Regions from separate parts of the Kitasatospora sp. NPDC048286 genome, predicted to be linked through region 3. Evidence: riboswitches for the same ligand, from Rfam matches in the RefSeq annotation. Region 3 holds a riboswitch; each other region holds the start of a gene.
What was found. A riboswitch is a leader RNA that binds a small molecule or an ion and turns the genes downstream of it on or off. The one in region 3 is predicted to bind cobalamin.

Region 1 (4,270 bases), on a different contig from region 3:
CACCCGGCCCTGGAACGTCACATTGTGCGAGCGGTCCGTGGGGGTGTCCGTCTGTGCCCAGATGACGCCGTATCGCTCCCCGGCGGCGGCGTCCCCGGGCACCCGGATGGTGGCGCGTACTCGCACCGTTTCGGAGGCCGCCAGCTCAAGGTCCGCCGTGTCGAGTGACGTCCAGCCGGTCAGCTCGTTGGGGGTGCGCTCCGGCGCGAAGGTGAACTCACCCTTCGCGATGGTGGCCGCCGCGGCGTAGACGTTGACGTGCATCGGCGTGGACGACTCGTTGGTGACCTCCACCCGCCGCTCGATGGTCGAGCCGGGCGCGACGTGGTCGACGATGTAGGCGTGCGCCCTGGGATCCGCACGGCGGCTTTCCGGAGCGTCGAGCAGCTTGATACCGATGGTCTTCCCCGCGGCCGGGTCCCGGGGGGAGGACAACCCGGGTGCCGCATGCCCCGCTGCCGGCATCACCCCGGCCGCCTGTACGAGGGCCAGCGCCAGCAGCAGAACCCCGCACCGGCGCGCGCCCTTCATTCCATCAGGCAACGGACTGGGTCAGCGTTCCGGTGTAGATCCCGCCGACGGCGCTGGGGGGCACGTTGACGGAGATTGTCGGGTTCCAGGACGCGGTGTTGTCTCCGACACCGGCGCTCCCGGTGAGCACCGTCTGCGCGCTGTTGCTCAGCGTCACGTTCGTTGGAGTGGCGGTGATGGTACCGGTCGTCGTCACCGTCCCGACCGTGTAGGTGGCGTCGGTGGCGGCGATCGTCGTCACACCGTTTGTGAAGTCCGTCTCCGCTGCGGTCACCGTCCAGGAGGCCGAGGCGAGGGCGCGATCGTCGGTGACGGTACAGGGCCCGATCGGCGCGCTGATGACGGTGCCGGGCGCTCCCGAGCCGAGGTTGGCACTGGCCGGTACCGTCAGCGTCAACGCGCCGGACGTGACGGCGAACGTGACTGTGGTGCTGGGGTCGGCCGCCGCGACGGCGAGGCCCGGCTGGACCGCGACGAGAGTCACGGCTGCGGCCGCGATGGACATGATTCGTGCAAGCACAATTGCTCCCGAAGTAGCTGCCCGCCAACGGACACTGGCAGACGTGGCGTCAGGGAATCGGGCGCGGCCCTGTTCACGCAAGCCGACGCGCGCCACACTCCGCCACACGAATGACCCCGTTTCAGCCGGATCGAAGCCCAGCCCGCGACACGCGGGGTGCGGTGCGGGCCGTTCCGTACGGTCTCCTTCGACGGCCGCGGCTCGGCACGCCGGGACCGCCGCGCCCTCACCCCCCACCAAAGCCCGGAGCGCACGGCCGGCCGGGCCCGCTCGGTGGCACAGGTCAGCGGGCCTCAGGGCGGGCACAACGCGCAGACGGCGCCCTCTGGACTTACTAGGACGTCCAACTATATGGCCGACGGCAGGTCCGCGGTGTCAGGGAAGCCGGTGTGAGTCCGGCACGGTCCCGCCACTGTGACCGGGGAGTTCGTCCTCGTGAGGGACGGCCACTGGCAGCCAGCCGGGAAGGCCTGAGGGCGTGCGGTGATCCGGGAGTCAGGATACCGGCCGCGGGTGATCCGTGTTTTCCACGAGGATGGAGACGACACGCATGACTCCGGGCTGCTCCCGTTCCACTGCTCCTGGCTGTCCTGTGCCGACGACTGCCGGGGCCCAACCGCTCTGACGGATCGTCATGCCACCGCCACCGTGACGTCGCGCGGCCGCACCACCGTGCGCCCGCCCGTCGGCGGCGGCCTCCATTCCTCCTCTCCCCGACCCTGTCGAGAGTAGGAACCGATGGTCCGTGAACTGACCCACTTCGTCGGCGGCAAGCGCGTCGCCGGGACGTCCGGCCGCTTCGGCGACGTGTACGACCCCAACACCGGCCGGGTGCAGGCCCGGGTGCCGCTGGCCGACCGCGCCGAGGTCGAGGCGGTGATCGCCGACGCCGCGCAGGCCCAGCCCGCGTGGGCGGCCTGGAACCCGCAGCGGCGGGCGCGGGTGCTGCTGCGCTTCCTGCAACTGGTCGAGCAGGAGAAGGAGGAACTGGCCCGGCTGCTGTCCGCCGAGCACGGCAAGACCGTGGCCGACGCCCACGGCGACATCCAACGCGGCCTGGAGGTCGTGGAGTTCGCCGCCGGGATCCCGCACCTGCTGAAGGGCGAGTTCAGCGACAACGCCGGCACCGGCATCGACGTCTACTCGATGCGCCAGCCGCTCGGCGTCGTCGCCGGCATCACGCCGTTCAACTTCCCCGCGATGATCCCGCTCTGGAAGGCCGCACCCGCGCTGGCCTGCGGCAACGCCTTCGTCCTCAAGCCCTCCGAGCGCGACCCCTCGGTGCCGCTGCGACTGGCCGAGCTGTTCCTGGAGGCCGGGCTGCCGCCGGGCGTGCTCAACGTGGTCAACGGCGGCAAGGAGGCCGTGGACACCCTGCTGGGGGACCCGCGGGTCGAGGCGCTCGGTTTCGTCGGCTCCACGCCGATCGCCCAGTACGTGTACGCGACCGCCGCTGCGCACGGGAAGCGGGCGCAGTGCTTCGGCGGCGCCAAGAACCACATGATCGTGATGCCGGACGCCGACCTCGACCAGGCCGCCGACGCGCTGGTCGGCGCCGGCTACGGCTCGGCCGGGGAACGCTGCATGGCGATCTCGGTCGCCGTACCGGTGGGCGAGGAGACCGCGGACGCCCTGGTGGCGAAGCTGGTCGAGCGGATCGCCGGGCTCAAGGTCGGCCGCTCGGACGACCCGGCGGCGGACTTCGGCCCGCTGGTGGGCCGCGACGCGCTGGGCCGCGTCCGCGACCACCTGGACCTCGGCGTCCGGGAGGGCGCCGAACTCGTCGTGGACGGAAGGGACTTCCGCCTCCCCGGCCACGAGGACGGCTACTTCCTCGGCGCCTCCCTGTTCGACCGGGTCACCCCGGACATGCGGATCTACCAGGAGGAGATCTTCGGCCCGGTGCTCACCGTCGTCCGCGCCGCCGACTACGAGGAGGCGCTGCGGCTGCCCAGCGAGCACCAGTACGGCAACGGCGTGGCCATCTACACCCGGGACGGCGACACCGCCCGTGACTTCACCCGCCGGGTGAACACCGGCATGGTCGGCGTCAACGTGCCCATCCCGGTCCCGATCGCCTACCACACCTTCGGCGGCTGGAAGCGCTCCGCCTTCGGCGACCTCAACCAGCACGGGCCGGACTCGATCCGCTTCTACACCCGCACCCGCACCGTCACCTCGCGCTGGCCCTCCGGGGTCAAGGAGGGCGCGAGCTTCACCATGCCGACGATGAGCTGAGGCGGGCCGTGCACACGCAACTGACCGACGATCAACTCGCCATCGTCGAGACGACCCGGGCCTTCGCCCGCGAGCACCTCGCACCGAACGCCGTCGAGTGGGACCAGGCCAAGCACTTCCCGGTGGACGTGCTGCGCAAGGCGGCGGAGGTCGGCCTGGCCGGCGTCTACGTCGGCGAGGAGTCCGGCGGATCCGGGCTCACCCGCGCCGACGGCGTGCTCGTCTTCGAGGCGCTGGCGACCGGCTGCCCCTCGATCGCCGCCTACCTGTCCATCCACAACATGGTCGCCTGGATGATCGACCGCTACGGCGACGACGCCCAGCGCGCCCGGTGGCTGGCTGGTCTCTGCACGATGGAGACCCCCGCCAGCTACTGCCTCACCGAGCCGGGCGCCGGCTCGGACGCCGCCGCGCTCACCACCCGGGCCCGCCGGGACGGGGACGCCTGGGTGCTCGACGGCGTCAAGCAGTTCATCTCCGGCGCCGGCGCCTCCGAGGTCTACCTGGTGATGGCCCGCACCGGCGGCCCGGGGGCCGACGGGGTGTCCGCCTTCGTCGTCCGACGGAACGACCCCGGCGTCTCGTTCGGGCCGAACGAGCGGAAGATGGGCTGGAACGCCCAGCCCACCCGGCAGGTGCTCCTCGACGGGGTGCGCCTGCCCGCCGACCGCCTGCTCGGCGCGGAGGGCGAGGGCTTCCGGATCGCCATGAGCGGGCTGAACGGGGGCCGACTCGGCATCGCCGCCTGCTCGCTCGGCGGCGCGCAGGACGCCCTGGAGCGCGCCACCGGCTACCTGGCGGACCGCGAGGCGTTCGGCGCCCGGCTCCTGCACTCCCAGGCCCTGCAGTTCCGACTCGCCGACATGGCGACGGAGTTGGAGGCGGCCAGGGCGCTGGTATGGCGGGCGGCGGCCGCCCTGGACCGGGGCGATCCCCGGGCGCCCCAGCTGTGCGCGATGGCCAAGCGCTACGCCACCGACA
Region 2 (4,270 bases), on a different contig from region 3:
GCGCCCCGGTTGCCGGGAATACTCGACCGGTCACCGTGCGTACGGGTGGGGGGTAAGGGTCCGGGCCAACTATTGCCCCTGGCGACGCGCCGGATTTCGCACGGGCAATCCCCTCCCCCGGCTTCCGGCCGGGCTGTCCAGCCCGAATCCGGACGGATGGCGGGCGGGGGCGGGGGGATCGTGCTGCACGAGAAGTCGGACAGGCCGACTTCTCGTGCGCGCTCGACGTAATGGCAGGAACGTTCATTCGTGGACGGGGGGAAGCTGAGCGGAAAAACCGACGGGACCCGGCCGAACGCGCCCGCACGGAGAGGGGGGCTCACGCGGAACGGCTCGTACAGCAGCACTCGCACGGAAAGGCTCGCGCGGAAGGCGGCTAGAGCAACGGAGTGAGCCACCGGCGGAGCAGTTCGGTGTAGCGCTCGGGGGCGCTGTTCCAGAGGGTCGCGTGGTCGGCGCCGGGGAAGGCCTGGAGGCTGACCACGTCGCGGCGGGCGGCGGCCAGCTTCTCGGCGGCGCCGAAGGGGGCTATCCGGTCCTCGGGGCTGTGCAGGAGGAGGGTGGGCACCCGCAGGTCGGCGCCCTCGGCGATGCGGCCGAAGTCGGCGAGGTCGACGCCGGTCCGGCCCTCGGCGGCGAGGACGCCGAGGGCCGCCGCGACGCCCGGGAAGCCGGAGCGGGCGGCGTCCCGGCGGGCGGAGGCCGGGAGGTCGAGTACGGGTGAGTCGAGGACCAGGCCCCGGACGGCGTGCGACCAGGCGGAGCGGGCCGCCGTATGGAGGACCATGGTCGCGCCGAGGGACCAGCCGTAGAGGATCACCGTGCCGGCGCCGCTGTCCAGCGCCAGCCGTATCGCCGCCTCGACGTCGCGCCACTCGGTCTCGCCGAAGTGGCTGAGCCCGTCCGGGGAGGCGGGGGCGCCCCGGTCGCCGCGGTAGGTGACGGCGAGGGCGGGCAGGCCGAGCCGGTCGAGGACGGGGAGCACCGGGAGGGTCTGCCGACGGTCGGCCTCGGGACCGTGCACCAGGATCACCCAGGTGCCGCGTTTGCCGTCGAGCCGCCAGGCGGGAAGGGCGCCGAGCTCACCGTCGACGGCTATGTCGGCGAAGGCGAGGCCAAGCGCCTCGGTGGGGTCGCCGAGGTGGACCCGCGGGGTGAAGCGGACCTCGGTGCCGGGGGTGAGGGTGCCCCGGTCGGCGCGGACCTGCCGGCGGGTGACCTCCTGCTCGTCGCTGTGCAGGATCTCCTCGACGACCGCGTGCCCGCCGTCCGCCCACTCGACCGCCCAGCGGCCGGGGCGCAGGCTCCCGGGACCGCGGGTGAAGGTGATCCGGCCGGGGGCGAGGCCGCGGACCACGACCGGAGCGGACTCCTGAACGGTGGTCACCGGACGGACCATCCGCTCGGAGGCCCGACGGCCGATCACCAGCACGGCGGCCCCGACCGCGGCGGCCGCCACGACGGCTGCGGTTCCCCAACGCATTTCGCTCCCCGCTCTCCTGCCTCACGGCCCGGACGGTGTTCGGGCACCAGTTCACCGGCGCCCTGCCCGCCCGGCCACCGGACTGGGCCGTCCGGGTCACCCGGGCGGCGGCCCGGCCCTGCCGAGGAGCCGGCGGCCCTGGCGCTGCCGAGGTGGCGCCGGAGACGGGTGATGAGGACGGCGGGCCCGGGAAGGCGAAGGCCGAGAACGAGGGCAGCGGCAGGCCCCGTCCTCGGCCCGCCGCGCCGACCGGTCCCACGGGGCGTCAGCGGCGTCCGCGTGTGACCAACCCCTCCGTGACCTCGGTTGACTCCCGGTTCGGGCCCGTGATGGGATCCTGGGGCCAAACGGAGGCATGGAGAGGAAGCCGGTGGAAGTCCGGCGCGGTCCCGCCACTGTCACCGGGGAGCACGCTCGGAACATCGCCACGGCGGGCCGTCGACGGCCGCTGGAAGGCTCCGGGGGTGCGTTCGACCCGGAAGCCAGGAGACTCTCGCCGCCGTCACGTCGATCCAGGGCGCGGACCCTGAGTGAGGACACGCACGCGATGCAGGCTGCCCCGCCCTGCCCGACCCCGAGCTGCCCTCCGCCGTGCGACCGATGACCCGGCCCGCGCCTTCCCCTTCCGTGCGCCCGCTGACCCGCGCCGCCGCGTTCGCGCTCGGCGCCGTCGCGGGTTACGCCGCCGACGCCCGTTTCGCCGACCCCCGCCGGGGCCACCCGGTGGCCGTCTTCGGCAGCGCCGCGACCCGGCTGGAGCGGCGGCTGTGGCGCGACGGCCGAGCCGCCGGGGCCGGGTACACGGCGCTGTGCGTGGGCGCGGTCGCGGCGGGCGCGCTCGCCCTGGACCGTACGGTGGGCCGGCGCCCGCTGGGCCGGGCGGCGCTGGCGGCGGCCGCGACCTGGACGGTGCTCGGCGGCACCTCGCTGACCCGGGAGGCGCGCACCATCGGCCGCTCGCTGGCGGCGGGCGACCTCACGGCCGCCCGGGAACGGCTGCCGCACCTGTGCGGGCGGGATCCGAGCGCGCTGGACGGGCAGCAGATCGCCCGGGCGGTGGTCGAGTCGGTGGCGGAGAACACCGCCGACGCCGTGGTCAACGCGCTGACCTGGGGCGCTCTGGCCGGCACGCCCGGCCTGCTCGCCTTCCGCGCCGTGAACACCCTGGACGCCATGGTGGGCCACCGCTCGCCGCGCTACGCCCGGTTCGGCTGGGCCTCGGCCCGGCTGGACGATTTGGCGGGCTGGCCGGGCGCCCGGCTGACGGCGCTGCTGACGGTGGCCGCCGCGCCCGAGCCGCGAACGGCCTGGCGGGTCTGGCGGCGCGACGGCTCCGCGCACCCGAGCCCGAACGCGGGCCAGGCCGAGTCGGCGTTCGCCGGCGCGGTGGGCGTCCGGTTGGGCGGGACGCTGCGGTACGGCGAGCGCGTGGAGAACCGGCCGGTACTGGGCGCGGAGCTGCGGCCGGTGACGGTGGACGACATCGAGCGGGCCTGCGCGCTCTCCCGGCGGGTGGGCGCGCTGGCGCTGGGTACGACGGTCGCGGGGCACGTCCTGCTGCGGGTGCTGGCGAAACGGCTGCTGACGGAACGGGTGCCCGCGGAACGGGTGCCGGCGAAGCGACTGCTGCCGAGGATGAGGGGACGGGGATGAGCAACGCACTGCTGGTCGCGGGGACGACCTCGGACGCGGGCAAGAGCGTGGTGACGGCCGGGATCTGCCGTTGGCTCGCCCGCCAGGGCGTGCGGGTCGCGCCGTTCAAGGCGCAGAACATGTCGCTGAACTCCTTCGTCACCTCCGACGGCGCCGAGATCGGCCGCGCCCAGGCGATGCAGGCGCAGGCCGCCAGGGTGGAGCCGGAGGCGGCGATGAACCCGGTGCTGCTCAAGCCGGGCGCGGACGGCCGCAGCCAGGTGGTGCTGCTCGGCAGGCCGGTGGCCGAGGTGGGCGCGCTGGACTACCGCGAGCGCAAGCCCGTCCTGCTGGAGCGCTCCCTGGAGTGCCTGGCCGACCTGCGCCGCCGCTACGACGTGGTGGTCTGCGAGGGCGCGGGCTCGCCCGCCGAGATCAACCTGCGCGACCGCGACATCGCCAACATGGGCCTGGCCACGGCCGCCGCCCTGCCGGTGGTGGTGGTCGGGGACATCGACCGGGGCGGGGTCTTCGCGGCGATGTACGGGACGCTGGCGCTGCTGTCGGCGGAGGACCAGCGGCACGTGGCGGGCTGGTTCGTCAACAAGTTCCGCGGCGACGCGCGCCTGCTGGCACCCGGGCTGGACATGCTGCGCGAGCTGACCGGCCGTCCGGTGCTGGGCACGCTGCCGATGCTGCCCGGGCTCTGGCTGGACGCCGAGGACTCGCTGGACCTGTCCACGGTGGTGGACCGGGCGGACGGGCCCGGGCCGCTCGGCGCGGACGTGCTGCGGGTGGCCGTGGTGCGCTTCCCCCGGCTGTCCAACTTCACCGACGTGGACGCGCTCGCGCAGGAGCCGGGCGTGCTGGTGCGCTGGGCGACCAGGCCGGAGGAGCTGGCCGACGCCGACCTGGTGGTGCTGCCCGGCACCCGGGCCACCGTCGCGGACCTCGCCTGGCTGCGCGAGCGCGGCCTGGAGCCGGCCCTGCGGGCGCGGGCGGCGGCCGGCCTGCCGGTCCTCGGGGTCTGCGGCGGCTACCAGATGCTGGCGCACTCGATCGTGGACGAGGTCGAGTCGAAGGCGGGCGCCGTCGAGGGCCTCGGGCTGCTGCCGACGCACGTGCGGTTCGGCGCCGAGAAGGTGCTGGCCCGCC
Region 3 (4,270 bases):
GCCTGGCCGTCCACCTGACCGAGCTGGGCGCCGACCGGCTCGGCATCTGCCAGGCCGCGCCCTGCCGCAACGCCTACCTGGACACCTCGACCAACCGCTCCCGCCGCTACTGCTCGGACCGCTGCGCGACCCGCGCCAACGTGGCCGCCTACCGGGCCCGCAAGCGCCAGGAGGCGGAGGCCGCGGCCCGGGCCTAGGCCCTCGCGAACTCAGGCCCTCGCGAACTCAGGGCCTGGGGAGTTCGGGGCCCCGGGAGTTCGGGGCCCCGGGGCCTCAGACCTCCTCCACCCAGGCGCCGAGCCGGCGGGCCAGGCCCGGCACCCGGGCCAGCCGCGGGGTGAGCAGCAGCCGCTCCAGCCGGCGCCCCGGCGCCAGCCAGGCCGGGCTCGGGCTCAGCCGCAGCAGCACCCGGCCGAGCACCAGCTCGTCCGGGACGGCGCCGTAGCTGCGGCTGTCGCTGTCCACCGGGCGGTTGTCGGACAGCAGCCACCAGCCCTTGGGCCGGCGCTCGGCGGCCCGCTTCACCACCAGCAGGTCCTGCTGGAACGGGTGCCGGAAGACCACCACCGCGCCCGGCCGGATCGGCGCGCCGTACCGGACCAGCAGCCGGTCGCCCTCGCGCAGGGTCGGGACCATCGACGGCCCCGCCACGTCGACCAGCCCGAACGGCAGCACTCCGCCCCGGTCCCCGGCTCCGACGTCCTCCGGTCGCGTGCTCCGCGCCACGACTCCTCCTCCCGCTCCGCCCGTCCCCCAGTCTGCCGTACGGGCCGTCAGCGCTCCGATGTCCGGAATACCCCGGTTCCGGGTCCGTCTTTCGCCCTAGGCCCGCCGCCCGATCGCGAAACCGGGAGGGCGGAAGGGTAATCTCGGGCGCGGGAAGACGATCTAAGGAAGGACTCCCATGTTCTCTCGTCTGTTTGCACCGCGCGCCACCGCCCACGCCCACTGCGACCTGCCCTGCGGCGTGTACGACCCCGCGCAGGCCAAGCTCGAGGCCGAGTCCGTCAAGGCCACCCAGGAGAAGTACCAGGCCAACGAGGACCCGCACTTCCGCGCCCGCGCCATCATCATCAAGGAGCAGCGCGCCGAGGCCGTCAAGCACCACATCTCGGTGCTGTGGAGCGACTACTTCAAGGCCCCGCACTTCGAGAAGTACCCGCAGCTGCACCAGCTGATCAACGACACCCTGAAGGCCGCCTCGGCCGCCAAGGCGTCCACCGACCCGGCCACCGGCCAGGCCCTGCTGGACCTGATCGCCGAGGTCGACAAGATCTTCTGGGAGACCAAGCAGGCCTGAGCCTGACGCGTCGCCACCCGACCGCCCCCGTCCGGACCACCGGACGGGGGCGGTCGTGCGTTCACGCCCGATCCCCGGCCGGTAAGGGTTGCCTGCCCTGAGTGGCTGTTATGCTGCCAGGGCGTCCGAGGGGGAAGTCCGGTGTGAATCCGGCGCTGACCCGCAACGGTGAGCACGGCCCGTACCAGCCCGTACGGCCGCGCCAGCCCGATCGCCCTCGGCCGCCGAACTCCCGACAACTCGCCGTGGACTGCGAGGGGAACGGCGCCCCGGCACGCCCCGGCCCGCGCCCGCCCCGGCGCACCCCGGCCCGAGGCAAGGCGCACCCGTGAACCGCGCACCCGCAGACCGGGCAGTCGGCCCGCCCACTCGTCGCATACCCGTCGTCCCGCTCGCCGCCGGCCTCGGCGCCGCCCTCCTGCTCTCGCTGGTCTGCGGGGTCGCCCTCGGCTCCTCCGGGCTCGGCCTGCCCCGGGTGCTGCGGCTGCTGGGCGCCGGGCTGACGGACGGTCGGCTGGAGGCGGACGAGGCGGCCGCGTACGCGATCGTCTGGGAGATCCGGCTGCCGCGCACCGTGCTGGCCGCCGTGGTCGGCGCCGGACTGGCCGCCTGCGGCGTCGCCGTCCAGGCCCTGGTGCGCAACGCGCTGGCCGACCCCTTCGTCCTCGGCATCTCCTCCGGCGCGGCCGTCGGCGCCAACGCCGTCCTGCTGTTCGGCGCCTTCGCCTCGCTCGGCGTGTGGGCGATCTCCGCCTCCGCCTTCGGCTCCGCCCTGGCCGCCATGACGCTGGTCTACCTCGCCGCCCGCACCGCGTTCGGGCTCACCCCGCTGCGCCTGGTGCTCACCGGCACCGCCCTGTCCTACGGGTTCTCCGCCGCCACCACCCTGATGGTCTTCGCCGCCGACCGCGGCGAGGCCGCCCGGGACGCCATGATGTGGCTGCTCGGCAGCCTCGGCGGCGCCACCTGGGGCTCGGTGCCGATCGCCGCCGTCACCGTCCTGGCCGGCCTCGCCTACCTGGCCTGCGCCGCCGGACGACTGGACGCGCTCGCGATGGGCGACGAGACCTCCGCCTCGCTCGGCGTGGACCCGGACCGGCTGCGCCGCGAGCTGTTCGTGGTGACCGCCGCCGTCACCGGCACCGTGGTCGCGGTCAGCGGGGCGATCGGCTTCGTCGGGCTGCTGATGCCGCACCTGGCCCGGATGCTGGTCGGCGCCGGGCACCGCCGGGTGCTGGTGATCGCCCCGCTCGCCGGGGCCCTGCTGCTGGTCTGGGTGGACATCGCCTCGCGCACCCTGCTGGCGCCCGCCGAACTGCCCGTCGGGGTGTTCACCGCGGTGCTCGGCGTGCCCGCCTTCCTGCTGATGATGCGGCGCCGCGGCCAGTCCTTCGGAGGCACCCGGTGACCGACGTGACCGAGGCGGCCGCCGTGGCCGCGCACGCCCAGGACCTCGCCGTCGACGCCGCCTCGGTGGAGCTGGCCGGCACCCGGCTGGTCCACGAGGTGAGCCTGGCGGCCGCCGCCGGACAGGTGGTCGGGCTCATCGGCCCGAACGGCAGCGGCAAGTCGACGCTGCTGCGCTGCGTCTACCGGGTGCTGAAGCCGGCCGGCGGCGCGGTCCGGCTGGCCGGCGACGACCTGCACGCCCTCACCGCCCGCGAGGCGGCCCGCCGGGTGGCCGCGCTGACCCAGGAGCACTCCGCCGAGTTCGACTTCACCGTCGCCGAGGTGGTCGCGATGGGCCGGCTGCCGCACCGCCGCGGCTTCGGCGCCCCCACCGACGGGGACGCCGAGCGCTGCGCCGAGGCGCTGCGCAAGGTCCGGGCCGGACACCTGGCCGAGCGCGGCTTCCTGAGCCTGTCCGGGGGCGAGAAGCAGCGGGTGCTGTTCGCCCGCGCCCTGGTCCAGGAGCCGCGCCTGCTGGTGCTGGACGAACCCACCAACCACCTCGACATCGCCCACCAGTTGGAGGTGCTGGCGCTCGCCCGCGAGGCCGGCCCGACGGTGCTCACCGCGCTGCACGACCTCAACCTGGCCGCGGGTCACTGCGACCTGCTGTACGTGCTGCGGGCCGGCCGGATCGTCGCCTCCGGCACGCCCGAGGAGGTGCTCCGACCCGCCCTGCTGGCCGAGGTGTTCGGCGTCCGGGCCACCCCGGTGCGGCACCCGGAGAGCGGCGCCCTCCAGCTGCTGTTCGACCGTCTCGACCGCCCCGCCTGATCCGCCCCCCTGCCCAGAGGAACCACCGTGCGCACCAAGGCCGTTGCCGCCACCGCCCTGCTCACCCTCGGACTCACCGCCTGCGGGGCCGAGATCGCCCCCAAGGAGACCGCCACCGCCTCCGCCCACTACCCGGTGACGGTGGACAACTGCGGCGAGAAGCTCACCTTCGACCGGAAGCCCGCCCGGGTGGTGACCAACGACGTCGGCATCACCGAACTGATGCTCTCCCTGGGCCTCGCCGACCGGATGGCCGGCTACGTGATGCCCGACGACAAGGGGAAGATCGACCAGGTCGCCTGGAAGGACGGCTACCAGCAGGCGAAGTGGCTCTCCAAGCAGATCATCACCAAGGAGATCGCCCTGGACGCCAAGGCCGACCTGGTCTTCGCCGGCTGGCACTACGGCTTCGACGAGGGCCGCGGCGTCACCCCGCAGACCCTCAAGGCGCTCGGCATCGACTCGTACGTGCTCAGCGAGTCCTGCCGCAGCGGCAAGGGCACCGAGCGCGGCGTGATGGACCCGCTGGAGGCGCTCTACACCGACCTGGCCAACCTCGGCGAGGTCTTCGACGTCAAGGACCGCGCCGACAAGCTGATCGCCGACTTCAAGGCGCGGATCGCCGCCGTCCCGCAGCCCGAGCGCCGCCCGTCCGTCTTCCTGTACGACAGCGGGCAGGACAAGCCGTACACCGCCGGGAAGTTCGCCGCCGCCAACGAGATCATCGCCAAGGCCGGCGGGACCAAC

Region 1: another riboswitch for cobalamin. It lies ahead of ACGF13_RS20460 (CoA-acylating methylmalonate-semialdehyde dehydrogenase); the one in region 3 lies ahead of ACGF13_RS13575 (FecCD family ABC transporter permease).
Region 2: another riboswitch for cobalamin. It lies ahead of ACGF13_RS24085 (cobalamin biosynthesis protein); the one in region 3 lies ahead of ACGF13_RS13575 (FecCD family ABC transporter permease).

The regions. Positions count from the first base shown of each region.
Region 1 is NZ_JBICZE010000008.1:71,317-75,586, forward strand. It holds gene ACGF13_RS20450 (peptidase) at 1-531, opposite strand, end outside; gene ACGF13_RS20455 (hypothetical protein) at 536-1,036, opposite strand; cobalamin riboswitch at 1,387-1,578, shown strand; gene ACGF13_RS20460 (CoA-acylating methylmalonate-semialdehyde dehydrogenase) at 1,790-3,289, shown strand; gene ACGF13_RS20465 (acyl-CoA dehydrogenase family protein) at 3,298-4,270, shown strand, end outside.
Region 2 is NZ_JBICZE010000010.1:76,060-80,329, forward strand. It holds gene ACGF13_RS24080 (alpha/beta hydrolase family protein) at 377-1,483, opposite strand; cobalamin riboswitch at 1,843-1,976, shown strand; gene ACGF13_RS24085 (cobalamin biosynthesis protein) at 2,111-3,136, shown strand; gene ACGF13_RS24090 (cobyric acid synthase) at 3,133-4,270, shown strand, end outside.
Region 3 is NZ_JBICZE010000005.1:222,971-227,240, forward strand. It holds gene ACGF13_RS13560 (CGNR zinc finger domain-containing protein) at 1-197, shown strand, start outside; gene sodX (nickel-type superoxide dismutase maturation protease) at 274-636, opposite strand; gene sodN (superoxide dismutase, Ni) at 905-1,300, shown strand; cobalamin riboswitch at 1,389-1,538, shown strand; gene ACGF13_RS13575 (FecCD family ABC transporter permease) at 1,629-2,708, shown strand; gene ACGF13_RS13580 (ABC transporter ATP-binding protein) at 2,714-3,523, shown strand; gene ACGF13_RS13585 (ABC transporter substrate-binding protein) at 3,551-4,270, shown strand, end outside.